Regions from separate parts of the Streptomyces sp. NPDC053665 genome, predicted to be linked through region 2. Evidence: predicted binding sites of a transcription regulator. Region 2 holds the regulator's gene; the other holds the start of a gene.

Region 1 (14,248 bases), on a different contig from region 2:
GCGGCGCGACCCTCGCCCAGGACGTCAAGGGCGCCCAGTCGGACGGCGGGATCTACGTCTCCAACCTCAACCAGCCCGGTTCCTCGGTGACCTGGACCGTCGACGGCATCCCGGAGGACGGCGCGTACACCGTCTTCGTCCGTTACAGCACGGTGGACGAGGACCAGAAGATGACGCTCACCGTCAACGGCAAGCCGTTCGGCACCAAGCTGAACATGGGCAACTTCACCCATGTCAAGGACGGCGACTTCGCCAAGGGCTGGACCAAGACCTACGCCTATCCGACCCTCAGCAAGGGCACCAACACGATCACGGTCTCCTGCGGAGACGGCGACAAGTGCAACGTCCTGCTGGACCAGCTGTGGCTGAAGGCGGGCCAGGTCAAGGACTAGCCGCGGCCCCGCACCCGGATCACGCCGCGCTGGCCTCCGGTGTCACCGAGACGGTGGTCAGCAGGGTCTCGTAGGTCCGGGGGTCGTACTCGCCGGCCACCGGTGAGGTGACCGCTGCCGCCGCCAGGGCCGCGGCCCGGGTCAGGCGGTCCGGCCAGGGGAGGCCCTCCAGCAGGCCCGACAGCAGGCCCGCCACCACCGCGTCGCCCGCGCCCGTCGGGTTGCCGCGGATCGCGGACGGCGGTGTGGCGCGCCAGCGGCCCTCCGGGGTGACCGCGAGCAGGCCCGCCGGGCCGAGGGAGGCGACCACCGCGCCCGCGCCCCGGCGCCGGGCGTCCTGCGTGGCGCGCAACGGCTCGTGGGAGCCGGTCAGTTCGGCCAGTTCGTCGGCGTTCGGCTTGATGATGTCGGGGCGGGCCGCCACCCCCCGCCGCAGCGGTTCACCACTGGTGTCGAGCAGGGCCGGCACCCCGGCGGCCCGGGCCGTGCGGACCAGGCCCGCGTACGCGCCCACCGGCACACCCGGCGGCAGGCTGCCGCACAGCGCCACCGCCGAGGCGCCGGGCAGCAGGCCGGCGTAGGCCTCCTGGAAGGCCGACCACTCGGCGGGCAGGACGTGCGGGCCCGGCTCGTTCAGCTGGGTGGTGTCGCCGGCGCGCTCGTCGACCACGGCGATGGTGCGGCGGGTGGCGCCGGAGACGGGGACCAGCGCGTCCACCACCCCCGGCACTGCCGCGAGCCCCTCCCGGACCACGCGGCCGGTCGGGCCGCCGGTGAAGCCGGTCACCGTGACCTCGTGGCCGAGGGCCGCGAGGACCCGGGCCACGTTGAGGCCCTTGCCGCCGGGGCGTTCGGTCACGTCGGTGACGCGGTGGGAGGTGTGCGGCCGGAGGGACCGCACGCGATAGGTGATGTCGAGAGCGGTGTTCAGCGTGACTGTGAGGATCACCTCGGCCGACCTCCCCCGGGAAACGCGCTTGTCGCCGTGGACCTGGTGAAGCCTGATCATGCCAAAGAGACGGCGGCCGGCCCAGTCCCGGACTCGGCCACCGTCTTCCGACTGCGGGACGGATCAGCCCAGTTGGGGACCGACCACCCATTCACCCCGGCGCATCACGCCCTTGAGGTCGAAGGCGGAGTCCAGGACCAGCAGGTCGGCGGACTTGCCGGGCTCCAGGGAGCCGATCGTGTCGTCCATGCCGAGCAGCCGGGCCGGGGTGGCGGACAGCGCCGTCACCGCGTCATCGACGGACAGCCCGTCGACCGTGACGGCCCGCTTGAAGGCGCGGTCCTGGGTGAGGGTGGAACCGGCGATCGTGCCGTCCTCCACCAGGCGGGCCACGCCGTCGGCGACCTCCACCTCCAGCGGGCCGAGCCAGTAGCGGCCGTCGCCGAAACCGGCCGCGTCCATCGCGTCGGTGATGAACGCGACCCGCCGGGCGCCCGCGTGATGGAACGCCAACTGGAGGGCTGCGGGGTGGAGATGCGTGCCGTCGTTGATCAGCTCGACGGTGATCCGCTCGTCCTCCAGCAGGGCGGTGATCGGGCCGGGGGCGCGATGGCCGAGCGGGGGCATGGCGTTGAACAGGTGTGTGGCGACCGTGGCGCCGGCGTCGATGGCCTCGACGGTCTGCTCGTAGGAGGCGTCCGTGTGGCCGATCGCCGCGATGACGCCGTGCTCGGCCAGGAGGCGCACGGAGTCCAGGCCGCCGGGCAGTTCGGTGGCGAGGGTGACCATCCTGGCCCGGCCCCGGGCCGCGTCGATCAGCTTGCGGACCTCCGCCGGGTCCGGGTCGCGCAGCAACTCCTCGGAGTGGGCGCCCTTGCGGCAGGGGGAGATGAACGGGCCCTCGAAGTGGAGGCCGGCGATCTCGCCCTGCTCGGCGAGCTCGCTCAGCAGGCCCGCGCGCCGGGTGAGGAAGTCCATGTCGCCGGTGACGGTGGAGGCGACCAGGGTGGTCGTGCCGTGCAGGCGGTGGGTGTGGATGCCCTTGAGGATGTCGTCGACCGAGCCGGAGGTGAAGGAGGCTCCGCCACCGCCGTGGTTGTGGATGTCGACGAAGCCGGGGATGACGTAGTGGCCGGTCACGTCGATGACCTGGGCGTTCTCCGGCGGGGTGGCGGCGATGTGGGTGCCGTCGACGGTCAGCCGGCCGTTCTCGACGGTTCCCGTGGGCAGGACCACGGTCGCGCCGGTGAGGACCGTGGGGCGTCCGGCCGGGGCGGGGGCAAGGGCCATCAGGGAGTTACCTCCATGCGGTCGGTTCGGTCGAGGAGATCCCAGGCCAGGAGCCCGGCGCCCAGGCATCCGGCGGCGTCGCCCAGGGCCGCCGGGACGATCGACGGCTCCTTCTGGAAGGTGATGCGGCTGCGGATCGCCTCACGCAGGGGCGTGAAGAGGGTGTCCCCGGCCTCCGCCAGGCCGCCGCCGACGATCAGGACGCGCGGGTCCAGCAGGGTCAGGGCCGTGACCAGTCCGTCGGCCAGGGCGTCCACGGCCTCCTGCCACACCGCGCACGCCCTGGGGTCGCCCGCGTCCACCGCCTTGGCGCAGTCCGCCGCGTCCGCGCCCGGGGTGCCGGAGGCCGCTGCCCAGGTCTCGCTGACGGCCGCCGCCGAGGCGAACCGCTCCAGGCAGCCGCGCTGCCCGCACGGGCAGGGGGCGCCGCCGGGGCGGACGACGACGTGGCCGATCTCGCCCGCGAAGCCGTGCGCACCCGCCTCGACCCGGCCGTCGACGCCGATGGCGCCCGCGATGCCGGTGCCGAGCGCCACGAAAAGGAACCGGTCCGCGCCCCGGCCCGCCCCGACCCGGCCCTCGGCGAGGCCGCCGGTGCGCACGTCGTGGCCGAGGGCGACGGGGACGCCCAGCCGCTCGGTGAGCAGGTCGCGCAGCGGGACGTCGCGCCAGCCGAGGTTCGCCGCGTAGGCGGCGACACCCCGGGCCTCGTCGACGATGCCGGGGACGGCCACGCCGGCGGCGGAGGCGGGCGTGCCGAACCGCTCGGTGCCGTACGCGTGCAGCTCGGCGGCGAAGTCGACGATGGCCGCGACGACCGCGTCCGGGCCGTGCGCGCGGCCGGTCGCCCGGCGGGCCCGGTGCAGTACCTCGCCCCCGGGTCCGGCCAGGGCGGCCTTCATCCCGGTGCCGCCCACGTCGAGGGCGATGACATGTCTCACGGGGACAGTGTGACCCGGGGACCCGCAAGAGGTCTAGTCCACTCACGTGGTGTAGACCTTGTTCCGGATATCGAAAAGTTTCGAACGGCGGTGACGCCAGGGGTGGGGAAGACAGCGGTGCAGCGGCGGCGGATGGCAGGAACGGTCGCGGTGGTGTCCGCACTGGGCATGACGGCGGTTCTCGGGGGCTGCGGGGATACGGGCGACTCGGCCGACGTCACGCTGAAGCTGGTCGCCGCCGACTACGGCGACAGCGCCGCCAACAGCTCGGAGAAGTACTGGGAGAAGCTGGCCGCGGAGTACGAGGCCGACCACCCCGGCGTGAACGTGGACGTCAGCGTCTACTCCTGGAACGACGTCGACCGCAAGGTCAAGGAGATGGTCGCGGCCGGTGACCCGCCGGACCTGGCGCAGATCGGCGCGTACGCCGACTACGCGGCGCGCGGCCGGCTCTACAAGGCCGACGAACTGCTCTCCATCCCCGTACAGGCCGACTTCCTCGGGCAGTTGGCCACCGCCGGGCAGGTGAACGGCGTCCAGTACGGCATGCCGTTCGCCTCCTCCACGCGGGTCCTCTTCTACAACAAGTCCCTCTTCGCCAAGGCCGGCATCACCCCGCCCGAGACCTGGGACGAGCTGGCCGAGGACGCGGAGAAGCTCAAGGCGAAGGGCGTGAAGTACCCCTACGCCCTGCCCCTCGGGCCGGAGGAGGCGCAGGCCGAGACGATGCAGTGGATGCTCGGCGGCGGGGGCGGCTACACCGACACCTCCGGCAGCTACGCCATCGACTCCCCGGACAACATCGGCACGTTCACCTGGCTGAAGGACGAACTGGTCGGCAAGGGCCTGACCGGGCCGGTCGCGCCGGGGAAGCTCAACCGGGCCGCCGCGTTCTCCGCGTTCGCCGACGGGGAGGTCGGCATGCTGACGGGCCATCCCTCGCTGATGGGGATGGCGGAGAAGAAGGGCGTCGACTACGGGATGGTGCCGCTGCCGGGCAAGGACGGCAGGAGCCGCTCCACCCTCGGTGTCGCCGACTGGATGATGGCCTTCCGCAAGAACGGCCACCGCGACGAGGCCGGGGACTTCCTCGACTTCGTCTACAGCGAGAAGAACGTGCTGGCCTTCTCCCGCGAGTACGACCTGCTGCCGGTGACGAACTCGGCGTCCGCGACCATGGCCGCCGCCGACCGGGACAAGCACCTCGGGCCGTTCCTGGAGGAGCTGCCCGCCTCCGAGATCTACCCGGTGGGCAAGACCTCCTGGGCCGAGGTCAGCGCGCAGGTCAAGCAGCAGATCGGCAAGGCCGTGGCCCCCGGGGGCAGCGTCTCGGGCGTCCTCGGCCACCTCCAGGCGTCGGCGAGCCGGGCGGAGAGCGCGGAGTAGCGCGGAGGCGTGCGCGGGAGCGCGGCTGTCGGTGGCAGGGGTTACGGTGCCGGGCATGGACGAGGAGAGCGGCGGCGGGACGGGGCTCGGGCGCAGGGAGCGGGACATCCTGGCGCTGGAGGGGCGTGGCTTTCCCGGCCCGGGCGCGAAGGAGCGGGCCATACGTGAGGAGCTGGGTCTCGCGCCGGTCCGCTACTACCAGCTCCTGAACGCCCTGCTGGACGACCCTCGGGCTCTCGCCCATGCGCCGGTGACGGTCAATCGGTTGCGGCGGGTGCGGGAGCGGCGGCGGGCGGAGCGGTGACGTCGGTCGTGGGTCCCCGGCCCTCCGGGGGACCCCGGGTTGTCCGTCGTCTGCGGCTGCGTCGTGGTTGTTCGCGCAGTTCCCCGCGCCCCTGGAGGGGTGGTTTCTCAGGGGATGTGGTCTGCCAGGGCTTGGAGTAGGTGGACGATGCCCTCGGGGCCGGGGACCACTACGTCTGCGCGGGCGCGCAGTTCGGTCACCTCGTCGCTGCCGCTGCACACCAGCAGGCCCGGGGTGCCCTCCGCGCGGAGGGTGTCCACGGCGGTGTAGGCGGGCAGGTCGCCCAGGTCGTCGCCGGCGTACAGGACGCAGCCCGCGCCGATCTCGCGGGCGAAGCCGGTCAGGGCGACCCCCTTGTCCATGCCGGGCGGGCGCAGCTCCAGGACCATGCGGCCGGGCTCGACGATCAGGCCGTGGCGGGCCGCCAGCGCGGTGAGCGGCTCGCGCAGGGCCTCGAGGGTGCCCTGCGGATCGGCCGCCCGCCGGGTGTGCACGGCCACGGCCCGGCCCTTGTCCTCCACGTGGGTCCCGGTACCCCCCAGCAGCCCGGGCAGCTCGGCGCGCACGGCGTCGACCCCGGGGTGCGCCGGCGGGGCGGTGACCTCACCCGTCCGGGCGTCCCAGCGCTCGGCGCCGTAGTGCCCGAGGACGACCAGGTGCTCCAGGCCGGGCGCGTCCGCGAAGGCGCCGTTGCGGACGGCGACCTCGGCCGGCCGGCCCGTGATCACCGCGACGGCGGCCACCTTCGGCGCGAGCGCCGCGAGCGCGGACAGGGCCTCCGGGTGGGCCCGGGCCCGCTCGGGGTCGGCCACGATCGGCGCGAGCGTCCCGTCGAAGTCGAGGCCGATCAGGGCCTTGCCCGGACCGGCGAGCAGGGCGTCCAGGCCCTCCTCACCGGCCTCGGTGACGGGGGCGGGCAGCGGCTGGGACGCGGGCGTGGTGCTCATCGGCCGCTCAGCCCCTCAGCGCGTCGAGCTGCTCGACGAACCAGCGCGCGGGCGGCAGTGCCGTGGCCGCCGCCGCCAGGCGCTTGCTGCGCTCGGTCCGCTCCTCCGGGCGCATCGACAGGGCCTCGTGCAGGGCCTCGGCCGTGCCGGTGACGTCGTACGGGTTGACGGTGATCGCGTCCTCGCCCAGTTCCTCGTGCGCCCCCGCCTCCCGGGACAGCACCAGCGCGCAGCCCGCGTCCGAGACGACCGGGACCTCCTTGGCCACCAGATTCATCCCGTCGCGGATGGGGTTGACCAGGGCCACGTCGGCCAGCCGGTACGCGGCCAGGGAGCGGGCGAAGTCGTCCTTGACGTGCAGCACGACCGGCGTCCAGCCCGGCGTGGCGAACTCGGCGTTGATCTCGTCGGCCAGGCGCTGCACCTCGGCCGTGTAGTCCCGGTACACCGCGAGGTCCTGCCGGGAGGGGTAGGCGAAGGCCACGTGCACCACGCGCTCGCGCCACTCGCCGTGGGCCTGGAGCAGCCGCCGGTAGGCCAGCAGGCCGCGCACGATGTTCTTCGACAGCTCGGTGCGGTCGACCCGGACGATGGTGCGGCGGCCCTCGCCGATCTCCTGCCGCAGCGCGGTGATCCGCTCCTCGACGTCCGGCTCGTGGGCCCGCTCGCGCAGGAAGTCCGCGTCGGCGCCGAGGCCGTGCACGCCGATCCGCGTGCCGCCGAGCCCGCCCGCGAACCGCTCGGCGCAGTCGGTGAACGCGTCCGCCCAGCGCTGGGTGAGGAAGCCGAGCCGGTCCGCGCCGAGCATGCCGCGCAGCACCTGCCCGGCCACGTCGTCCGGCAGCATCCGGAAGTACTCGGGCGGCGCCCACGGCGTGTGCGAGAAGTGGCCGATCCTGAGGTCCGGGCGCAGCTCGCGCAGCATGCCCGGCACCAGCGTCAGGTGGTAGTCCTGCACCACGACCGCCGCGCCCTGCGCCGCCTCCTCGGCCAGCGCCTCGGCGAACGCCCGGTTGTACGTCTCGTAGGACGCCCACTGGCGGCGGAACTCCGCGTCGAAGACCGGCTCCAGGGGGGTCTGGTAGAGCATGTGGTGGACGAACCACAGCACCGAGTTGGCGATGCCGTTGTAGGCGTCGGCGTGCACGTCGGCCGGGATGTCCAGCATCCGCACGCCGTCCTCGCCGACCCCGCGCCGCACGGCCTCCCGGTCGCCGTCGGACAGCGCCGAGCAGACCCACAGGGCGTCCGCGTCGGAGCCGATCGCCGACAGCCCCGAGACCAGACCGCCGCCGCCCCGTCTGGCGTTCAGCGAACCGTCGTCACCGACCGTGTAGGAGACCGGGCCGCGGTTGGAGGCCACCAATACCCGTGCAGAACCGTACGTCGAACCCATAGGCCTCAACCTAGCCCGGCCTGTAAACGCTCAAACGTACGGACCTGCCGCGCCCGGCCGAAAAACATCCCGGGTCAGGCGGCCCGCCGCGCCTGGTACTCGGCGATCTCCACCATCGGCGGGCGTTCCTCGGTGTCCACGGAGTACGTGCGCGGTTCGAAGCCGTCCCCGGTCCGCTCGAACTGGGTCAGGGACGGCCGGATCAGATGCCCCCGGGCCAGCCGCAGCTGGGCCGTGCGGTAGATCTCGGCGGCCATCCGCCCGAGTGCCTGCCCGTCCTGGTGCCGGTGCTTGCGCACGCCGACGTCGACCTGGGCGAGCGCGTCGAGGCCGGCCAGGTGCAGCGCGTCTACCAGCACGCCCAGCTCCACGCCGTACCCGACGGGGAAGGGCAGCTGCTCCAGCAGGGAGCGGCGGGCCGCGTACTCGCCGCCCAGCGGCTGCACGAACCCGGCGAGCCGCGGCCAGTGCATGTTGAGCAGCGGGCGCGCCATCAGCTCGGTGACCCGGCCGCCCTGCCCGGCGGCCGCGCCGAGGGGACGGTCGTACATGGCCTTGACCAGCTCGACCTCCGGGTCGGTCAGCAGCGGGCCCACGATGCCGGAGACGAAGTCGGACGAGAACTCCCGCAGGTCCGCGTCGACGAAGCAGACGATGTCGCCACGGGTGACGAGCAGCGAGCGCCACAGCACCTCGCCCTTGCCGGGCAGGGCGGGCAGGCGGGGCAGGATCGCGTCCCGGTGCACCACCGTCGCGCCCGCGGCGGCGGCCACCTCGGACGTGCGGTCGGCCGACCCCGAGTCGAGCACCACCAGCTCGTCGACGAGCGGCACCTGCAGCATCAGGTCGTGGCGGATCGCGGCGGCTATGTCGCCGACGGTCTCCTCCTCGTTCAGGGCGGGCAGCACCACGCTCACCGTGCGGCCCGTGCGCTGCTTGGCCGCCAGGACGCTGTGGAGCGGACGGTCGTGCACGGACCAGGAACGGGCGCTCAGCCAGCGATCGACTTCTTCCAGCACCGTGCTGCTCCTTGCGTTCTCTCGGCGGGACGAATGTGACGCGTCTCGCGGTTCGGACGACTATCTCAACTGTCCTGGTCGTCGGTTACAGTCTTGAACAACGCGGATGACCCTCGCATGTCCGGGGTCGCCCGCCGCCTACAACCACATACAGCTCATCCAGAGGGGCAGAGGGAAACGGCCCGATGAAGCCCCGGCAACCCTCCAGTCGGTACTCGTAGGTCACTGCTGACCACTCGGCGAGGCTCCCGGCTAGGGAAGGTGCCAAATCCGTCTCACGGCGAGATGCGTCGTGAGGAAGATGAGGAGAAAGGGCCTCGCCTCACATGGCTGTGCAGACTGTTGCAAGCACCACCGACTCCACCGTGGACCTCGGTCCCGCCGCGGCCCTCAGCTGCCGCGAGTGCGGTCACCGCGTCCCCCTCGGCCCGGTCTTCGCCTGCGAGGAGTGTTTCGGCCCGCTGGAGATCGCCTACGACTTCTCGGCCTACGACACCGAAGAGCTCCGCAAGCGCATCGAAGCGGGACCCGCGAACATCTGGCGCTACGCCCCGCTGCTGCCGGTCCCGGCCGACGTGGCGGACAAGCCGAACATCAACCCCGGCTGGACCAAGCTCGTCCAGGCCGACAACCTCGCGCGCGAGCTGGGCGTCGACGCCGGCAAGCTGTTCGTGAAGGACGACTCGGGCAACCCGACGCACTCCTTCAAGGACCGCGTCGTCGCCCAGGCCCTGGAGGCCGCCCGCGCCTTCGGCTTCACCACGCTCTCCTGCTCCTCCACCGGCAACCTCGCCGGTGCGGTGGGCGCCGCCGCGGCCCGCGCCGGCTTCCGCTCGTGCGTGTTCATCCCGCACGACCTGGAGCAGGGCAAGGTCGTCATGGCCGCGGTCTACGGCGGCGAGCTCGTCGGCATCGAGGGCAACTACGACGACGTGAACCGCTTCTGCTCGGAGCTGATCGGCGACCCGGCCGGCGAGGGCTGGGGCTTCGTCAACGTCAACCTGCGCCCCTACTACGCGGAGGGCTCCAAGACCCTCGCCTACGAGATCTGCGAACAGCTCGGCTGGCGGCTGCCGGACCAGCTGGTCGTGCCGATCGCCTCCGGCTCGCAGCTGACGAAGATCGACAAGGGGCTGCAGGAGCTGATCAAGCTCGGCCTCGTCGAGGACAAGCCGTACAAGATCTTCGGCGCGCAGGCGCTCGGGTGCTCGCCGGTGTCGACGGCGTTCAAGGCCGGGCACGACGTGGTGCGTCCGCAGAAGCCGGACACGATCGCCAAGTCCCTGGCGATCGGCAACCCGGCGGACGGGCCGTACGTGCTGGACATCGCGCGGCGCACCGGTGGCGCGGTGGAGGACGTGACGGACGAGCAGGTCGTCGACGCGATCAAGGTCCTCGCCAGGACCGAGGGGATCTTCGCGGAGACCGCCGGCGGGGTGACCGTGGGTGTGACGCGGAAGTTGATCGAGAACGGTGTTCTCGACCCGACGAAGACCACCGTGGTGCTCAACACCGGGGACGGTCTGAAGACGCTGGACGCGGTGGCCGGGACCGGGCTGACCGCGACCATCCGGCCCAGCCTGGACTCGTTCCGTGAGGCCGGGCTGGTCTGATCGAGTCGGCTGCGGGCCGTGGGGGCTGATCGCGCCCGCGCGGCGGAGCCGCAGATCGACACAGCCCCGCGCCCCTAGGTATCTCGCCCAACCGGAGGTTCTGAAGTCATGAGCGTCACCGTCCGCATCCCCACCATCCTGCGCACCTACACCGGCGGGCAGGCCGAGGTCGCCGCCGAGGGCGCGAACCTCGGGGAGGTCATCGCCGACCTGGAGAAGAACCACACCGGGATCGCCGCCCGGGTGCTGGACGACCAGGGCAAGCTCCGGCGGTTCGTCAACGTGTACGTCAACGACGACGACGTGCGGTTCGAGCAGGGTCTGGAGACGGCCACGCCGGACGGTGCCGGAGTGTCGATCATCCCGGCCGTCGCCGGCGGCTGAATCCGGCCGACCGGCTTGATTGTTACCTTGAGTAATGCCGGTCACCGAGCGTGCATCGAATTGCCCTCACCGTGAGAGAAGCGGAGGGGGCAATTCTGCGTGATTGAGCGCGGTACAGTTGGGGAACGCGTTCCGGATCCACTGACCGGAACCCTGAATTCCTGCCGCGAGCCCGACAAGATGTAGCCAAAGTGTGCGCGTCTTTCGCGGCTTTTGTTCTTTTTGTGCGGCCCGACTTGCCCTGAATTCGGGCGAACTCTCCCCGCATTCCGGACCCTGTGCGTCCAGAATTCTCGTCCGATTGACCTGTTGCAGACGGCAGTTGGACAGATACATTCAGCCGCGGTCGACGCGTTCCGGCGCACGCCCCCAACCGTGGGGGGTGAGGTCTGACCCGGATCCGCGAAGTGTGGATCTGTGCAAGGGCCAGTAATAGGGGAGTTAGGCATGGCTCAGGGCACCGTCAAGTGGTTCAACGCGGAGAAGGGGTACGGCTTCATCGCGGTCGACGGTGGTGCGGATGTTTTCGTCCACTACAGCGCGATCCAGATGGACGGCTACCGCACCCTGGAAGAGGGCCAGCGGGTCGAGTTCGAGATCTCGCAGGGCCAGAAGGGGCCGCAGGCCGACATGGTTCGCGTCTCTGCCTGAACGCGCACCACGACCACAAGCTCACGCGACCGGTCTTCGCAGAAGGGCCCGCACCCTCCGGGGGTGCGGGCCCTTCCGCGTGCCCGGGGGGCGCGCGGGGGCGTGTTCGCGGGCGGCTGAGCGCCCCACCCGATCCGGGGAGGCGCTTGCACTCGCAGGGGTCGAGTGCTAATCATTGGCGTTAGCACTCTGAAGGTGAGAGTGACAACGTAAGGACCGGGTCGGTGAGGCCCGCAGGCCGAAGTGGGAAGGAACCACGAGGCCGGCGAGCCGTCCGTCGCGGGCGCGGGCGCGGTCCGGAGTCATCACCCCCAGTCCTGGAGGGACCACTTCACATGGCCAAGATCATCGCGTTCGACGAGGAGGCGCGGCGCGGCCTCGAGCGCGGCATGAACCAGCTCGCGGACGCCGTGAAGGTGACGCTCGGCCCCAAGGGCCGCAACGTCGTCCTCGAGAAGAAGTGGGGCGCGCCCACGATCACCAACGATGGTGTGTCCATCGCCAAGGAGATCGAGCTCGAGGACCCGTACGAGAAGATCGGCGCCGAGCTGGTCAAGGAAGTCGCCAAGAAGACGGACGACGTCGCCGGTGACGGTACGACCACGGCGACCGTCCTCGCCCAGGCCCTGGTGCGCGAGGGTCTGCGCAACGTGGCCGCCGGTGCCAACCCGATGGCCCTGAAGCGCGGTATCGAGAAGGCCGTCGAGGCCGTCTCCGCCGCCCTGCTCGAGCAGGCCAAGGACGTCGAGACCAAGGAGCAGATCGCCTCCACGGCCTCGATCTCCGCCGCCGACACCCAGATCGGCGAGCTCATCGCCGAGGCGATGGACAAGGTCGGCAAGGAAGGCGTCATCACCGTCGAGGAGTCCCAGACCTTCGGTCTGGAGCTGGAGCTCACCGAGGGTATGCGCTTCGACAAGGGCTACATCTCGGCGTACTTCGCCACCGACATGGAGCGTATGGAGGCCGTCCTCGACGACCCGTACATCCTGATCGCCAACTCGAAGATCTCCAACGTCAAGGACCTGCTCCCGCTCCTGGAGAAGGTCATGCAGTCGGGCAAGCCGCTGCTGATCATCGCCGAGGACGTCGAGGGCGAGGCCCTGTCGACCCTGGTCGTCAACAAGATCCGCGGCACCTTCAAGTCCGTCGCCGTCAAGGCGCCGGGCTTCGGCGACCGCCGCAAGGCGATGCTGCAGGACATCGGCATCCTCACCGGCGGCGAGGTGATCTCCGAGGAGGTCGGCCTCAAGCTGGAGAACGCCACGCTCGACCTGCTGGGCAAGGCCCGCAAGGTCGTCATCACCAAGGACGAGACCACCATCGTCGACGGTGCCGGCTCCGCCGACCAGGTCCAGGGTCGCGTGAACCAGATCCGCGCCGAGATCGAGAACAGCGACTCGGACTACGACCGCGAGAAGCTGCAGGAGCGCCTGGCGAAGCTCGCCGGCGGTGTCGCGGTCATCAAGGCCGGTGCCGCCACCGAGGTGGAGCTCAAGGAGCGCAAGCACCGCATCGAGGACGCCGTGCGCAACGCCAAGGCGGCCGTCGAGGAGGGCATCGTCGCCGGTGGTGGCGTGGCCCTGCTCCAGGCCTCCCAGGTCTTCGAGAAGCTGGAGCTCGACGGTGACGAGGCGACCGGCGCCAACGCCGTGAAGCTCGCGTTGGAGGCCCCGCTGAAGCAGATCGCCGTCAACGGTGGTCTCGAGGGCGGCGTCGTCGTGGAGAAGGTCCGCAACCTCCAGGTCGGCCACGGCCTGAACGCCGCGACCGGTGAGTACGTCGACATGATCGCCGAGGGCATCATCGACCCGGCGAAGGTGACCCGTTCCGCGCTGCAGAACGCCGCCTCCATCGCCGCGCTGTTCCTCACCACCGAGGCCGTCATCGCCGACAAGCCGGAGAAGGCCGCCGCGCCGGCCGGCGGCGGCATGCCGGGCGGTGACATGGACTTCTGATCGACCCGGTCGATCACGTTCTTTCCGAGGGCGGCACCTCCTGTTCCGGCAGGGGGTGCCGCCCTCGGGCGTGTGCGGGATCACAGGGGACGGGGGATGGCGCGCCGGGGCCACTTGGTTGAACCGTAGGCCCTATGCGCATGCACATACTGACCGGTATGCGCATCCTGTCCGGTATCCGAAGGAGCCCCCACGTGAGCGACGCCGCCTCCCGCGCAGCCGACATCCTGTCCCGGCCCGTGACCCTGAACGGCCTGACCGTCCCCAACCGGATCGCGATGGCCCCGATGACCCGCATGTTCTCCCCGGGCGGCGTGCCCGGCGAGGACGTCGTCTCCTACTACGCGCGCCGCGCCGCCGCGGGGGTCGGCCTGATCGTCACCGAGGGCACCTACGTCGGGCACGAGTCGGCCGGGCAGAGCGACAGCGTGCCGCGGTTCCACGGCGAGGAGCAGCTCGCCGGCTGGGCGAAGGTCGCCGAGGCGGTGCACGCCGCGGGCGGCACGATCGTGCCGCAGCTGTGGCACATCGGCATGGTCCGGAACCAGGGCGAGCCCCCCGTCGCCGACGCCCCCGCCGTCGGCCCCTCCGGGCTGCGCATCGGCGCCGACGAGCCCACCGGCAAGGCCATGACCCAGGCCGACATCGACGCCGTCATCGGCGCCTTCGCCGAGGCCGCCGCGGCCGCCGAGCGCATCGGCTTCGACGGCGTGGAGCTGCACGGCGCCCACGGTTACCTGCTCGACCAGTTCCTGTGGGAGGGCACCAACCGCCGCACCGACGCCTACGGCGGCGACCGGGTCGCCCGGGTCCGGTTCGCCGCGGAGATCGTCGCGGCCGTCCGCGAGGCCGTCTCCGCCGACTTCCCCGTCGTCTTCCGCTACTCCCAGTGGAAGCAGGAGGCCTACCGCGCCCGCCTCGCCGAGACGCCCGAGGAGCTGGAGTCGATCCTGACCCCGCTCGCGGCCGCCGGCGTCGACGCCTTCCACGCCTCCACGCGCCGCCACTGGGTCCCCGA
Region 2 (14,248 bases):
GGGTGCCCGACCTCGGCGGAGTCCAGGCCGACGCCGGTGATCCGGTCCAGGTAGGGCTGGGCGGCGTCCAGGGTGGCCAGGGCCGACTCGGCGGACTCGTCGCGCAGGAAGCACAGGATCAGCCGGGTCGAGACACCGTGGTTCGCCTCGCTGCTCCCCAGCGCGCGCCACAGTCCCTCGACGACCGTGCCGAGGTCCAGGCCGCGCCCGGTGTGGGCCTGCGGGTCGAAGAAGATCTCGGCGTGCCGCACGCCCTGCGCGGCGGCCCGGGCGAGGTAGGCGTCGGCCAGGTCCTCGAAGTCCCGCTCGGTGCGCAGCACGGCCATGAGCTCGTAGTACAGGTTCAGGAAGGACTGCAGGTCCGCGAAGCGGTACGCCTCGCGCAGTTCGTCGGTGCCCGCGTAGGGCAGGGTGACGCCGTTGCGCGCGGCGAGTGCGAAGGCGAGCTCCGGCTCCAGGGTGCCTTCGATGTGAAGGTGCAGTTCGGCTTTGGGGAGGGGCATCAAAGCATCGTACGGGCGTTTCACCGACGCTTCGGAATCGGCACCCGCAGCAGGTCGCGGGCCACGCTGAGCTCGCCCTCGTACCCGGCGGCCCGCGCCTGCCGCTCGAACTCCTCCGGATCGCCGTAGCGCTGGCTGAAGTGGGTCAGCACCAGGTGCCGCACTCCGCTCTCCCGTGCCACCCGCGCCGCCTGACCGGCCGTCAGATGCCCGTGCTCGACGGCGAGTTTCTCGTCCTCGTCGAGGAAGGTCGACTCGATGACGAGCATGTCGCAGCCCTCGGCCAGCGCGTACGCGCCGTCGCACAGCCGGGTGTCCATGACGAAGGCGAACCGCTGCCCGCGCCGCACCTCGCTGACGTCCTCCAGCGAGACGCCGCCGAGGGAGCCCTCGCGCTGGATGCGGCCCACGTCCGGGCCCTTCAGGCCGTGCGCGGCGAGCCGCTCGGGCAGCATGCGCCGGCCGTCGGGCTCGACGATGCGGTAGCCGTAGGACTCCACCGGGTGCGACAGCTTCCGGGCCTCCAGCACATAGCCGCCGGTGCGGGCGAGGGGGCCGTCGGCGGCGACCGGCGCCTCGGTGACGCCGACGGTCTCGCGGTAGGCGGTGGCGTACCGGAGCCGGTCGAAGAAGCGCTGCCCGGAGCGGGGGTAGTGGGCGGTGACCTGGTGCGGGACCCGGTCGAGGTTGATGCGCTGGATCACGCCCGCCAGGCCCAGGCTGTGGTCGCCGTGGAAGTGCGTGACGCAGATCCGGTTCAGGTCGTGCGCGGCCACCCCGGCACGCAGCATCTGCCGCTGCGTGCCCTCGCCGGGGTCGAAGAGGATGCCCTCGCCGTCCCAGCGCAGCAGGTAGCCGTTGTGGTTGCGGTGCCGGGTCGGCACCTGGCTGGCGGTGCCGAGGACGACCAGTTCACGTACGGACAAGGCGCGTCATCCCGGGGGCCACTGCAGGCCGCGGCCGCCGAGCACGTGGCCGTGGACGTGCCAGACCGTCTGGCCGGCGCCGCTGCCGGTGTTGAACACCAGGCGGTAGCTGTCGAGCTTCTCCTCCTCCGCGACGGCCCGGGCCTCGCGGAGCACGTCCGCGGCGAGGGCCGGGTCGGCTTCGGCGAGGGCGGCGGCGTTCTCGTGGTGCGCCTTGGGGATGACCAGGACGTGCGTCGGGGCCTGGGGGTTGATGTCGCGGAAGGCGAGGGTCGTCTCCGTCTCGCGCACGACCGTCGCCGGGATGCTGCCCGCGACGATCTTGCAGAACAGACAGTCGTCCTGGGGTTCCCCTGCCATGTCTCCTCCGAGGGTTGGCCGACGTCGAGGTCCGACGCGGGCATCGTATCGTCGTCGTGTGCGGGTGCGTTGTGGCTGGTCGCGCTGCCGCGGCGGAGCCCACATCGACAGGGCCCCGCGCCCCTCACAGGGTCGGGACAGCCGGGGGCCTCTTGGCGGGGCTGGACTCCAGTGCCTCCAACGCCAGCCTGATCGCCTCGTCCAGCTGGGTGTCCCGGCCCGCCGCGTGGTCCTGCGGGCGTTGGACGATCTCCACGTCGGGGTCCACGCCGTGGTTCTCCACGCCCCACTCGTACCCCTCCAGCCAGAACGCGTACTTGGGCTGGGTGACCAGGGTGCCGTCGACCAGGCGGTAGCGGCTGTCGATGCCGATGACGCCGCCCCAGGTGCGGGTGCCGACGACCGGTCCGAGGCCCAGCGCCTTGATGGCGGCGTTGACGATGTCGCCGTCCGAGCCGGAGAACTCGTTGGCGACGGCCACGACCGGGCCGCGCGGGGCGTCCTCGGGGTAGCTGTAGGGGCGCATGCCGCGCGGCACGGCCCAGCCGACGACGCGCCGGGCGAGCTTCTCCACCACGAGCTGGGAGGTGTGGCCGCCGCGGTTCTCGCGGACGTCGACGACCAGGCCCTCGCGGGCGACCTCGACGCGCAGGTCGCGGTGGATCTGGGCCCAGCCGGGCGCCTGCATGTCCGGGACGTGGAGGTAGCCGAGACGGCCGCCGGACTTCTCGTGGACGTAGGCGCGGCGGTCGGCGACCCAGGCGTGGTAGCGCAGCGGCTCCTCGTCGGCGAGCGGGACGACGACGGCGTGCCGGGGTTCACCGCCGCCGGCCGGGGAGATGGTCAGTTCCACCGGCTTGTTCGCCGTGCCGACCAGCAGCCGTCCGGGGCCGGTGACCGGGTCGACCGGCTGCCCGGCGATCGCCACGAGGGCGTCCCCGGGGCGTACGGCGACGCCGGGCGCGGCCAGCGGGCTGCGGGCGTCCGGGTCGGAGGTCTCCGAGGGCAGGATGCGGTCGACGCGCCAGCTGCCGTCCTCGTGACGGGAGATGTCGGCACCCAGCAGTCCCTGACGGGGGCCCTTGCCGTGGCTGCCGCGCGGGGTGACGTAGGCGTGGGACGTGCCCAGTTCGCCCTGGACCTCCCACAGCAGGTCGACCAGGTCGTCGTGGGTGGCGCAGCGGTCCACGACCGGGCGGTAGCGGTCCAGCACGCCGTCCCAGTCGACGCCGCTCATGTCCGGCCGCCAGAAGTGGTCGCGCATGATGCGGCCGTTCTCGTCGAACATCTGCCGCCACTCGGCGGCCGGGTCGACGAACTGGCGTACGCGGCCCAGGTCGACGGTGATGTTGGAGTCGCTGTCGTCATCGCCGGAGGCGCGCCGGTCGCTGGGGACGACCTTGAGCCGTCCGTCGGTCCACAGCAGCACCCGCTTGCCGTCGCCGCTGACCTCGAAGTGGTCGGCGTCCGCGGCGAGATGCTCCAGGCGCTGCTGGGCGAGGTCGTAGCGCTCCAGTTCGGTCTTGGGCTCCGGGGCGTCCGGGGTGGCGCGGGCCGCGCCGAGCACCCCGCTGACCGGGTGCCGCAGCCACAGCACCCCGTCCCTGGCGGCGCGCAGGCCCGAGTAGCGGGCGGCCTCGACCGGGAAGGGCACGATGCGGTCGGCGAGGCCGTCCAGGTCGATGCGCGTGGTCGGGGTGCCCTCGCTGTCGGGAGTCTCCTCGCGGTCGGGCGTCTCGAAGGAGCGGCCGTGCCGCTGCGGGCCGAACGGGGAGGGCGTGGTGGCCGCGAGGGTGATCAGGTGCGGCCGGGCGCCCTCCACGAAGGCCAGGTCGAAGACGTGCTCGTCGTAGACCGGGTCGAAGGCGCGGGTCGACAGGAAGGCGAGGTGCTTGCCGTCGGCGGTGAACGCCGGCGCGTAGTCCTGGAAGCGCAGCGGGGTGGCCTCGGTGACCGACAGGTCGGTGGTGTTGGCGAGCTTCAGCTGGCTCAGGGGGCGCGGGCCGGGGTGGGACCAGGCGAGCCAGGCCGAGTCGGGTGAGAAGACCAGGCCGGACATGTCGCCGTCCTCGCTGCGGTCCACGGTCCGCACCTCGCCGGTCTCCCGCTCCACCAGCAGCAGACGCCCGTCGTGGGAGGCCACGGCGGCACGGCTGCCGTCGGGCGCCATGGCGAGGTCCAGCACCCGGCCGAGCTGCCCGACGGCGAGCCGGCGCGGGGTGGCGCCCGGGGCGAGGCCGGTGGCGGGCGCGAACTCCAGGGCGTCGTCGCCCTCGGCGTCCGTCACCCACACCACCCACTCCTCGCCGTCGGCGCGGAACGTGCGGGGCAGCCGGGCCCGGACGCCGGGGGTGGCGGCGAGCGCGCGGGCCGGGCCGGAGCGGTGGGTGACCCAGTGCACGGAGCCGCGCACGGACACGGCGCTGCCGCGGGCGGTGTGGTCGGGGGAGGCCGAACCGAACCAGCGGGAGGCGTTCACGGTGAACGGCTGGAGGTCGACGCGCTGCCCGCCGAGGCGCACGTCCAGCCGGCGCGGCTCGGATCCGTCCAGGTCGTCGAGGAGCCACAGCTCACCGGCGCTGGAGTAGACGACGCGGCTGCCGTCGGTCGCGGCGTGCCGTGCGTAGAAGCCCCCGAGAGGGGTGTGCCGGCGCAGGTCGGAGCCGTCGGCGAGGGAGGAGTACAGGGCGCCCGTGCCCTCGTGGTCGGAGAGGAAGCCGACCCGGTCCCCCACCCACAGCGGGTACTCGAGGTTGCCGTCGAGGTCCTCGTGCAGCCGCACGAACTCCCCGTCGTCCTCGCGGTCGATCCACAGCTTGCCCGCGGTGCCGCCGCGGTACCGCTTCCACCAGGCCGCCTCGCGGCCCATCGGCGCGGACAGCAGCACCGTGTGCGGGCCGTGGGCGACGTCCCCGACGGGTCCGTAGGGCAGGGTGGCGGCCGGGCCGCCGTCCAGCGGCACGGCACGGGCCCAGGTGCGGCGCAGACTGGCCTGGCCCTCGGTGCTGATCGCCAGGACCTCGCCCGCGGTGGTCCAGCCGCGCACCTGGGTCCGCATGCTGCCCCAGTACGTCAGTCTCCTCGCCGGGCCGCCGTCGACCGGGGCGATGTGCACCTCGGGGGCGCCGTCGCGGGTGGAGGTCCAGGCGACGGTGGTGCCGTCGGGCGAGATCCGGGGGTGGGTCACCGGCACGTTGTCGGCGCTGACCCGCCAGGCCCGGCCGCCGTCGAGCGGGGCGAGCCACACGTCGTCCTCGGCGGTGAAGGCGACCAGGTCGCCGTGCACATGGGGGAACCGGAGGTAAGCAGGCGATGTCACCCGATCACCCTATGCAGGGACGCCGTCGCGCGGACAGGGTTCGGATCACTTGCCCTCGACGGGACGGCAGTCCGGGTAGCGGTCGCACCAGATGGTCTGGGTGACGGTCACGGTCACGGTCGGTCCGGGCTGCCCGTTCCCGCCCCCGCCCCCGCCGACCGGCGGCGGGCTGGTGCGGTCGCACTCGCCGAGCCCGTCGACCGTGAACCAGGTCTTGCCGTCGACCTTCGCGGTGATGGTGCCGCGGACGCAGGCGCCCTCCACGGCGTGGGTGACCCGGCCGGTGACGTCGATGTCCTTGCCGTCCTTCGTCTCCCCCTGGCAGTCGACGGAGGCGACGGTCCGCTCACCGGCCCCGCCCGCCGACGGCGACGCCTTGCCGCCGTTGCCGTAGGAGGCCGTGCAGGTCAGCCAGCGCACGCCCGCCTTCTGCCGGTTCAGCTCCTTGGTCACGGTCTCGTCGACGGTGTACGCGACGGACGCGGAGCTGATGCCGCCGGGCTCGCACGCGACGGCCCCGCCCACGGCGACCACCGCGAACACCGCCGCCACCGCCGCGCGCCGGCCTCGCGCCCCCCGCCGAATCCTCCTGAATGCCCCCATCATGGGGGCAGCCTGCCACCGACGGGGACGGCGCGGTAGGGCGCAAAGGCGTCAACCGCGCGAACCGAGGCCACTCCTGAGGCGCCGTCAGCTCCCCCTCGGGGCAAAGCCTCCCGAGGGGGTCAGGACCAGCGTCCGGTGCGGGCCAGGAGCACGGCGGCCGCCGCCGTCCCGGCCGTCGACGTGCGCAGCACACTGCGCCCGAGGCGGAACGCCCCGGCCCCCGCCTCCTCGAACAGCGCCAGCTCCTCCGGCGCCACGCCCCCTTCGGGGCCCACGACCAGCACGATCTCGCCGGTGGAGGGCAGGCCGACCGTCGCCAGGGGCTCCTCGCCGCTCTCGTGCAGCACGGCCGCGAAGTCCGCCCCGGCGAGCAGCGCGGCGACCTGCTTGGTGGTCGCGGCGTCCGCGACCTCCGGGAAGCGCACCCGGCGGGACTGCTTGCCGGCCTCGCGGGCCGTCGCACGCCACTTCGCCAGGGCCTTGGCCCCGCGCTCGCCCTTCCACTGCGTGATGCACCGCGCGGCCGACCAGGGCACGATCGCGTCGACACCGACCTCGGTCATGGTCTCGACGGCCAGTTCGCCCCGGTCGCCCTTGGGCAGGGCCTGGACGACGGTCACCCGGGGCTGCTCCGCCGGCTCCTCGCTCACCGAGTCGAGCTGGACGATCAGCCGGTCCTTGCCCTCGGTGCCGAGCACGACGCAGTCCGCCCAGCGTCCCGCGCCGTCAGTGAGGACGACGTCCTCGCCGGCGCGCAGCCGCTTCACCGAGACGGCGTGCCGCCCTTCGGGCCCGTCGAGCACGTACCGGCCGCCGCCGCCCGCCCGGAAGTGCTCGACCACGAACACCGGCGCGGTCATCGCGCACCTCCCGCCAGCGCCGCACGGGCGGCGGCGAGTTCCCCGGCGAGCACCTCGACCAGATGCCCGGCGGGCATCTCCCGCGCCATCCGGTGCCCCTGCCCGGCCCACAGCGCCATCCCCTGGGCGTCCCCCGCCTTGGCGGCGGCCTTGCGCAGCGGCGCGGTGAGGTGGTGGACCTCGGGGTAGGCGGCGGGCGCGTAGGGGCCGTGCTCGCGCACGAACCGGTTGACGAGGCCGCGGGCCGGGCGGCCCGTGAAGGCCCGGGTCAGTTCCGTGCGGACGAAGAGGGGGTGGGTCAGGGCCTGCTTGTGCAGGGCGTGCGCACCCGACTCGTGCGTGGGGACGAAAGCGGTGCCGAGCTGGGCGGCGGCCGCCCCCGCCGCGAGCACGGCGGCGATCTGGCCGCCGCGCATGATGCCGCCCGCGGCGACGACCGGGATGGTGACGGCCTCGCGCACCTGCGCGACCAGGGAGAGCAGTCCGATGCCGCCGCCGTCGGTGTCGGGGGTGTCCCGGTGGGTGCCCTGGTGGCCGCCGGCCTCGAGGCCCTGCGCGATGACGCCGTCCGCCCCGGCCCGCTCCACGGCCCGGGCCTCGTCCGGGGTGGTCGCGGCGGCCAGGACGAAGGTGCCGACGCGGTGCAGGGCGTCGATCACCTCGCGGTCCGGGACACCGAAGTGGAACGACACCACCGGCACGGGGTTGTCGCGCAGCACGACGAGTTTGGCCTCGAAGCCGTCGTCGCGCCCGCTCTCGGGATCGCCGAGCCCGGTCTCGTACCAGGTCGCCTCACCGGCCAGCTGGTGGGCGTAGACGTCCACGGCGGCGGGGTCGGCGAGATCCGGGTGCGGCATGAAGACGTTGACGCCGAACGGCCTGCCCGTGAGGCTCTTGAGCTGCTTGATCTCCTGGTACATCCCGTCGGCGGTCTTGTACCCGGCGGCGAGGAACCCGAGCCCGCCCGCCTCGCACACGGCGGCGGCGAGCTGCGGCACGGAGATGCCGCCCGCCATGGGGGCCTGCACGATCGGGAGCGGGAAGAGATCGGTCAGAGCGGAGGACATGACCGCATGTTGTCACGTCCTCCGCGCCCGCCCGAAACCGGCCTGCCGTGTGGCACAGACCAGGGGAATGCCCGCTTCCGCCCGCGCGGGAGTCGCCCCCGTCGCCGGCTCAGCGTCCGTTGAACGCGTCCTTCAGTCGCGAGAACAGCCCCTGCTGCCCGGGCTGGAACTGGCCCGTGGGGCGCTCCTCGCCGCGGAGCTTGGACAGTTCGCGCAGGAGGCGCTCCTGCTCGGGGTCGAGCTTGGTCGGCGTCTGGACCTCGACGTGCACGATGAGGTCGCCGCGCCCGCCACCGCGCAGGTGCGTGACACCGCGGCCGTGCAGCGGGATCGACTGGCCGGACTGGGTGCCCGGGCGGATGTCGACCTCCTCCATGCCGTCCAGCGTCTCCAGCGGCACCTTCGTGCCGAGGGCCGCCGCGGTCATGGGGAGCGTCACCGTGCAGTGCAGGTCGTCGCCGCGCCGCTGGAACATCGGGTGCGGCAGCTCGTGGATCTCGACGTAGAGGTCACCGGCCGGGCCGCCGCCGGGCCCGACCTCGCCCTCGCCGGCGAGCTGGATCCGCGTGCCGTTGTCGACACCGGCCGGGATCTTGACCGTGAGGGTCCGGCGGGAGCGCACCCGGCCGTCGCCCGCGCACTCGGGGCAGGGCGTGGGGACGACCGTGCCGAAGCCCTGGCACTGCGGGCAGGGGCGGGAGGTCATGACCTGGCCCAGGAAGGACCGGGTGACCTGCGAGACCTCACCGCGGCCGCGGCACATGTCGCACGTCTGCGCGGAGGTGCCCGGCGCGGCGCCCTCGCCGTTGCAGGTGTTGCAGACGACGGCCGTGTCGACCTGGATGTCCTTCGTCGTGCCGAAGGCCGCCTCGTCGAGCTCGACCTCGATGCGGATCATGGCGTCCTGGCCGCGGCGGGTGCGCGAGCGCGGTCCGCGCTGCGAGGCCGTGCCGAAGAAGGCGTCCATGATGTCCGAGAAGTTCCCGAAGCCACCGGCCCCGAAGCCGCCGGCACCGCCGCCGGCCTGCGAGAGCGGGTCGCCGCCGAGGTCGTAGACCTGCTTCTTCTGCGGGTCCGACAGCACCTCGTAGGCGGCGTTGATCTCCTTGAACCGCTCCTGGGTCTTCGGATCGGGGTTGACGTCCGGGTGCAGCTCGCGGGCGAGCCGCCGGAAGGCCTTCTTGATCTCTTCCTGCGACGCGTCGCGGCGCACGCCGAGTACGGCGTAGTAGTCCGTGGCCACTACGACTCCGCCAGGATCTGTCCGACGTACCGTGCCACTGCGCGTACCGCTCCCATCGTTCCCGGGTAGTCCATGCGGGTCGGTCCGACCACGCCGAGCTTGGCGACTGCCTCGCCGCCCGAACCGTAGCCGACCGACACGACGGACGTGGAGTTGAGTCCTTCGTGGGCGTTCTCGTGACCGATCCGTACGGTCACGCCCGGATCCTTCGCCTCGCCGAGCAGCTTGAGGAGCACGACCTGCTCCTCCAGCGCCTCCAGCACGGGCCGGATCGTGAGGGGGAAGTCATGACCGAAGCGGGTCAGATTGGCGGTGCCGCCGATCATCAGCCGCTCCTCGTTCTCCTCGACGAGCGTCTCCAGGAGTGTGGAGAGCACCGTGGAGACCGTACCCCGGTCCTCGTGCTCGAACGCCTCCGGGAGATCCTCCACCAGACTCGGCACATCCGCGAAACGGCGGTTCGCCACGCGGCTGTTGAGGCGCGCGCGCAGATCCGCGAGCGAGGCCTCGCCGAAAGGCGCCGGGCAGTCCACCACGCGCTGCTCGACCCGCCCGGTGTCCGTGATCAGCACGAGCATCACCCGCGCGGGCGCGAGGGACAGCAGCTCCACGTGCCGCACGGTCGAGCGGGTCAGCGACGGGTACTGCACGACGGCGACCTGGCGGGTGAGCTGCGCGAGCAGCCGCACCGTGCGCGCCACGACGTCGTCGAGGTCGACGGCGCCCTCGAGGAAGTTCTGGATCGCGCGCCGCTCGGGCGCGGTCATCGGCTTGACCCCGGCGAGCTTGTCGACGAACAGCCGGTACCCCTTGTCGGTGGGGATCCGCCCGGCGCTGGTGTGCGGCTGGGCGATGTACCCCTCGTCCTCCAGGGCCGCCATGTCGTTGCGCACGGTCGCCGGGGAGACGCCGAGGTTGTGCCGCTCGGTGAGGGCCTTGGAGCCGACCGGCTCCTCGGTGCCGACGTAGTCCTGGACGATGGCGCGCAGCACTTGCAGTCTGCGTTCACTGAGCATCGCGCACACCTCCAGAAGTCGTCCGCCCGTTGCCCGCCGTTCGCGGCCTGGCACTCTGCGCGTGCGAGTGCCAGCATTCCCCGGCCCAGTGTACGGCGGTGGGGTACGCCCCCGGCAAGGCTGGTCGTGCGGCGTCGTGCCGCGGGCGGGGCGCACCGCTAGCGTCCCGGTATGACGGTGACTTGGGAAGACCTCGGGTGGGAGCGCGTGGCCGCGGGTGTGGGGCGGTGCCGGCTGCCGGTGTGGGACTGCACGATCGGGCTGGTCGTCGGCGAGGGGGCGGTCCTCCTGATCGACGCGGGGTCGAGCCTCGCCGAGGGCGCGCGGCTGGGTGCGCAGGCGCGGGCGCTCACCGGTCGGCGTGTGACACATCTCGCGCTGACCCACCCCCACTTCGACCACGTCCTCGGCGCGGCCGCGCTCCCGGACACCGAGGTCTTCGGCGCGGTGGGCGTGGACGCGGTGCTGTCGCGGGCGCGGGACCGCGAGGAGCTGCGCGAGGACGCGGTGCGCCAGGGCCTGGCGGCCTCAGCGGCCCGGGAGGCGGTGGAACGGCTGGCTCCGCCCGGGCACCTGGTCTCCGGCGAGTGGACCCTGGACCTGGGCGGCGGCCGGCAGGCGCTGCTGGCGAACGTGGGCCCGGGACACACCGCGCACGACCTGGCCGTGCTGGTGCCGGGCGATCCCGAGGTGGTGTTCTGCGGCGACCTGGTCGAGGAGTCGGGTGAGCCGCAGGCGGGTCCGGACGCCGTGCCCGCGCGGTGGCCGGCCGCCCTGGACCGCCTGCTCGCCCTGGGCGGCGAGGACGCGCTGTACGTGCCCGGTCACGGAGCGGTGGTGGACGCGGCGTTCGTCCGCGCCCAACGCGACGCGCTGGCCGCGCGTTTCGGCGTGTCGTCGTGAGCGTCCGGCGGCTTTCCCTATCGTCGTGCGAATGCGCCAGTACTCGACCGATCTGACCCCGCCGTGGAAGAAGCCGAAGCCGGTTCCCGAGGTCCCGGCCGAGCCGGGCCTGGTGGTGGAGGAGCCCGGGAGCGGGTTCTGCGGGGCGGTGATCCGCTGCGAGGCGGGCACGGTGACCCTGGAGGACCGTTTCGGCAAGCACCGGGTGTTCCCGATGGAGCCGCGCGGCTTCCTGCTGGAGGGCAAGGTGGTGACGCTGGTCCGCCCCGCGCCGGGTGCTCCGGCCCGCCCCAGCCGTACGGCCTCCGGCTCAGTGGCGGTCCCCGGCGCACGCGCCCGCGTGGCCCGGGCCGGCCGCATCTACGTCGAGGGGCGGCACGACGCCGAGCTGGTGGAGAAGGTCTGGGGCGACGACCTGCGCATCGAGGGCGTGGTCGTGGAGTACCTGGAGGGCGTGGACGACCTGCCGTCGATCGTCGACTCCTTCGCACCCGGCCCGGACGCCCGCCTCGGCGTCCTGGTCGACCATCTGGTGCCGGGCTCGAAGGAGTGGCGCATCGCCGAGTCGGTGACGAGCGAGCACGCGCTGGTCGTGGGCCACCCGTACATCGACGTCTGGGAGGCGGTGAAGCCGTCGGCCCTGGGCATCGCGTCCTGGCCCCGGGTCCCGCGCGGCCAGGACTGGAAGACGGGCGTGTGCCGTGCGCTGGGCTGGCCGGAGAACACGGGCGCGGCCTGGCAGCGGATCCTGTCGTGCGTCCACTCGTACAAGGACCTGGAGCCGGAGCTGCTGGGCCGGGTGGAGGAGTTGATCGACTTCGTGACGGCCCCCTAGCCGCGGGCATGCGCGCCGCGCGGGGGCGGCGACGCCCCGGCCCGGGCGGCTCAGTCCACGAGGTCCCGGACGACCCCGTCCGCCAGCAACCGCCCGCGCAGGGTCAGCACTGCCCGCCCCTGCGCATAGGGCTCGTCCTGGAGCAGCCCCTCGGACAGCGCCCGCCGGGACGCCGCAAGCCCCTCCTCCCGCAGCAGCGACAGCGGCACCCCCTCCCGGAGTCGCAGCTCCAGCAGGATCCGCTCGACCCTGCGGTCCTCGTCGGACAGCACCTCACGCCCGGCCCCCGGCGACCTCCCCGAAGCCAGCGCGGCCGCGTACGCCCCCGGGTGCTTCACGTTCCACCAGCGCACGCCGCCCACGTGGCTGTGCGCGCCGGGTCCCGCGCCCCACCAGTCGGCTCCCCGCCAGTACAGCTCGTTGTGCAGGCACCGGCCCGCCTCGGAGGTCGCCCAGTTCGACACCTCGTACCAGTCGAACCCGGCGCCGGAGAGCACCTCGTCGGCGATCAGGTACCGGTCGGCGTGGACGTCGTCGTCGGTCATCGGCACCTCGCCCCGGCGGATCCGCCGCGCGAGCTGCGTGCCCTCCTCGACGATCAGGGCGTACGCGCTGACGTGGTCGGGTCCGGCGCCCAGCACCGCGTCCAGGGAGGCCCGCCAGTCGTCGTCGGACTCCCCCGGCGTGCCGTAGATCAGGTCCAGGTTCACGTGCTCGAACCCGGCCGCCCGGGCCTCGGCGACGCAGGCCTCGGGCCGCCCGGGCGTGTGGGTGCGGTCCAGCACCTTCAGCACGTGCTGCCGCGCGCTCTGCATGCCGAAGGAGATCCGGTTGAAGCCGCCCTCGCGCAGGGCCGCCAGATACGCCGGGTCCACCGAGTCGGGGTTCGCCTCGGTCGTGATCTCGGCGTCCGGCGCGAGTCCGAACTCCTCGCGGACCGCCCGCAGCATCCGGACCAGGTCCTCGGCGTCCAGCAGCGTGGGCGTGCCCCCGCCCACGAACACCGTCCGCACGGCCCGCGGGTCGTCGCCCAGCACCTTGCGGGCCAGCCGGACCTCGTCCACCAGCGTCCCGGCGTAGTTGTCGCGCGAGGCGAGCACGCCGCCGGTGCCGCGCAGCTCGGTCGCCGTGTAGGTGTTGAAGTCGCAGTAGCCGCAGCGGGTCGCGCAGTAGGGGACGTGCAGGTAGAACCCGAGGGGGCGGTCGGCGGCCCCGGCGAGCGCGGACGCGGGCAGCGCGCCGTCGGCGGGGACGGGCTCGCCGTCGGGGAGTGCGGAAGGCATGCCTTCCATTGTCCAGCACCGGCGGGCTCACTCCGCCTGGAGCACCAGCAGCGCCAGATCGTCCGCCGGGGGCCGCTCCCCGAAGTCGTGCACGAGCTGCTGGATCCGCTCGGCTATCAGCTCGGCCCGGAGCCCGGCGCACCCGGCCAGCGCCGCCGCGAGCCCGTCCCCGTCGTCGAACTGCCGGGAACCGGAGCGGCGCTCGGTCACGCCGTCGGTGACGCACAGCAGCGTGTCCCCGGGACGCAGGTCGAAGCTCTCGCTGGTGTACGTGGCGTCCTCGACGACGCCCAGCAGGGTCTGCGGCTGCGCGCAGGGCTCGACCTCGCCACCCGCCCCGAGCAGCAGCGGCAGGGGGTGCCCGGCGGAGGCGACCGTGCAGTGGACCCCGCCGTCGAAGGGGACCAGTTCGCCGTAGAGCAGGGACAGGAAGCGGGTCTGGGGACCGTCGCCGGGCGGGGTCGGGCGCGCTCCCGCGGCGACCAGCGCCCGGGCCGCCGCGTCGGCGGCCTCGGTGGCGTCGTCGAGCAGCAGCTGGTTGAGGCGGTCGAGGACGTCGGCGACGCGGTAGCCCTCGCGGGCCAGCAGGCGCAACCAGGGGCGGGCCAGGCCGATGACGACGGCCGCCTCGGGGCCCTTGCCCTGGACGTCACCGACGGCGAAGCACCAGCGGCCGTCGCCGGCCGGGAACAGGTCGTAGAAGTCGCCGCTGGGTCCGCCCTTGTCGCAGGGCTCGTAGACGAGCGCGCTGCGCACGCCGGGGATCTCGGCCACGGCGCCGGGCAGCAGTCCGCGCTGGAGCACGGCGCTGATGGTGGCCTGGCGGGCGTACTGGCGGGCGGCGCCCACGGCGAGCGCGACACGGCGGCTGAGGTCCTCGACGAGGCCGGTGATCTCGTCGGGGAAACCGGACGCCCCCGACCGTCCGACGACGAGCGTGCCGAGCGGCCGTCCCCCCGCGACCAGCCGGTACGCCAGGGCCGCCCCGGGCTCGCCGAGGGCCTCACCGGGCCAGTGGTAGGCGGCGGGCCCGGGGCGGGACGGGTCGGACGGCTGCGGGGGTTCCTTCTCCAGGGCCCGGCGCAGTTCCTCGACGCGGTGCTCGCTGCCGTGCCAGACCCGGCCGAGGCCGGGCCCGTCCGCACCGCTCCAGCCGCCGGTCGCCTCGTCCTCCATCCACATCGCGCACCAGTCGGCGAGCCGCGGCACGATCAGCTGCCCGGTGAGGGCGGCGACCAGGTCCTCGTCGAGCTGTCCCGCGAGGAGGTCGGAGGCCTCCGCGAGGAAGGACAGCGCCCCGCGGCCCAGCCAGCCGTCGTCCTGTTCC

What was found. Region 2 encodes HrcA, which represses chaperone genes, less so after heat shock. Its sites were predicted from a motif close to TTNGCACTCNGNNNNNCNGAGTGCNAA; they were not measured.
Region 1: groL (chaperonin GroEL) is a predicted target of HrcA. The motif match lies at 11,454-11,480, and genes of this name have one in related genera.

What each region holds. Positions count from the first base shown of each region.
Region 1 is NZ_JBVJKK010000007.1:356,053-370,300, reverse strand. It holds gene ACZ6ZN_RS27465 (carbohydrate-binding protein) at 1-392, shown strand, start outside; gene ACZ6ZN_RS27460 (1-phosphofructokinase family hexose kinase) at 412-1,341, opposite strand; gene nagA (N-acetylglucosamine-6-phosphate deacetylase) at 1,465-2,631, opposite strand; gene ACZ6ZN_RS27450 (ROK family protein) at 2,631-3,572, opposite strand; gene ACZ6ZN_RS27445 (ABC transporter substrate-binding protein) at 3,705-4,958, shown strand; gene ACZ6ZN_RS27440 (DUF3263 domain-containing protein) at 5,014-5,262, shown strand; gene otsB (trehalose-phosphatase) at 5,370-6,209, opposite strand; gene ACZ6ZN_RS27430 (alpha,alpha-trehalose-phosphate synthase (UDP-forming)) at 6,217-7,605, opposite strand; gene ACZ6ZN_RS27425 (glucosyl-3-phosphoglycerate synthase) at 7,680-8,624, opposite strand; SAM riboswitch class I at 8,777-8,932, shown strand; gene thrC (threonine synthase) at 8,951-10,237, shown strand; gene ACZ6ZN_RS27415 (MoaD/ThiS family protein) at 10,346-10,621, shown strand; gene ACZ6ZN_RS27410 (cold-shock protein) at 11,069-11,272, shown strand; gene groL (chaperonin GroEL) at 11,608-13,230, shown strand; gene ACZ6ZN_RS27400 (NADH:flavin oxidoreductase) at 13,425-14,248, shown strand, end outside.
Region 2 is NZ_JBVJKK010000002.1:665,445-679,692, forward strand. It holds gene ACZ6ZN_RS10565 (adenosine deaminase) at 1-503, opposite strand, end outside; gene ACZ6ZN_RS10570 (ribonuclease Z) at 524-1,429, opposite strand; gene ACZ6ZN_RS10575 (histidine triad nucleotide-binding protein) at 1,436-1,789, opposite strand; gene ACZ6ZN_RS10580 (S41 family peptidase) at 1,914-5,108, opposite strand; gene ACZ6ZN_RS10585 (hypothetical protein) at 5,154-5,711, opposite strand; gene ACZ6ZN_RS10590 (16S rRNA (uracil(1498)-N(3))-methyltransferase) at 5,834-6,574, opposite strand; gene ACZ6ZN_RS10595 (nitronate monooxygenase) at 6,571-7,641, opposite strand; gene dnaJ (molecular chaperone DnaJ) at 7,751-8,884, opposite strand; gene hrcA (heat-inducible transcriptional repressor HrcA) at 8,884-9,900, opposite strand; gene ACZ6ZN_RS10610 (MBL fold metallo-hydrolase) at 10,072-10,803, shown strand; gene ACZ6ZN_RS10615 (DUF3097 domain-containing protein) at 10,835-11,638, shown strand; gene hemW (radical SAM family heme chaperone HemW) at 11,689-12,921, opposite strand; gene ACZ6ZN_RS10625 (SpoIIE family protein phosphatase) at 12,949-14,248, opposite strand, start outside.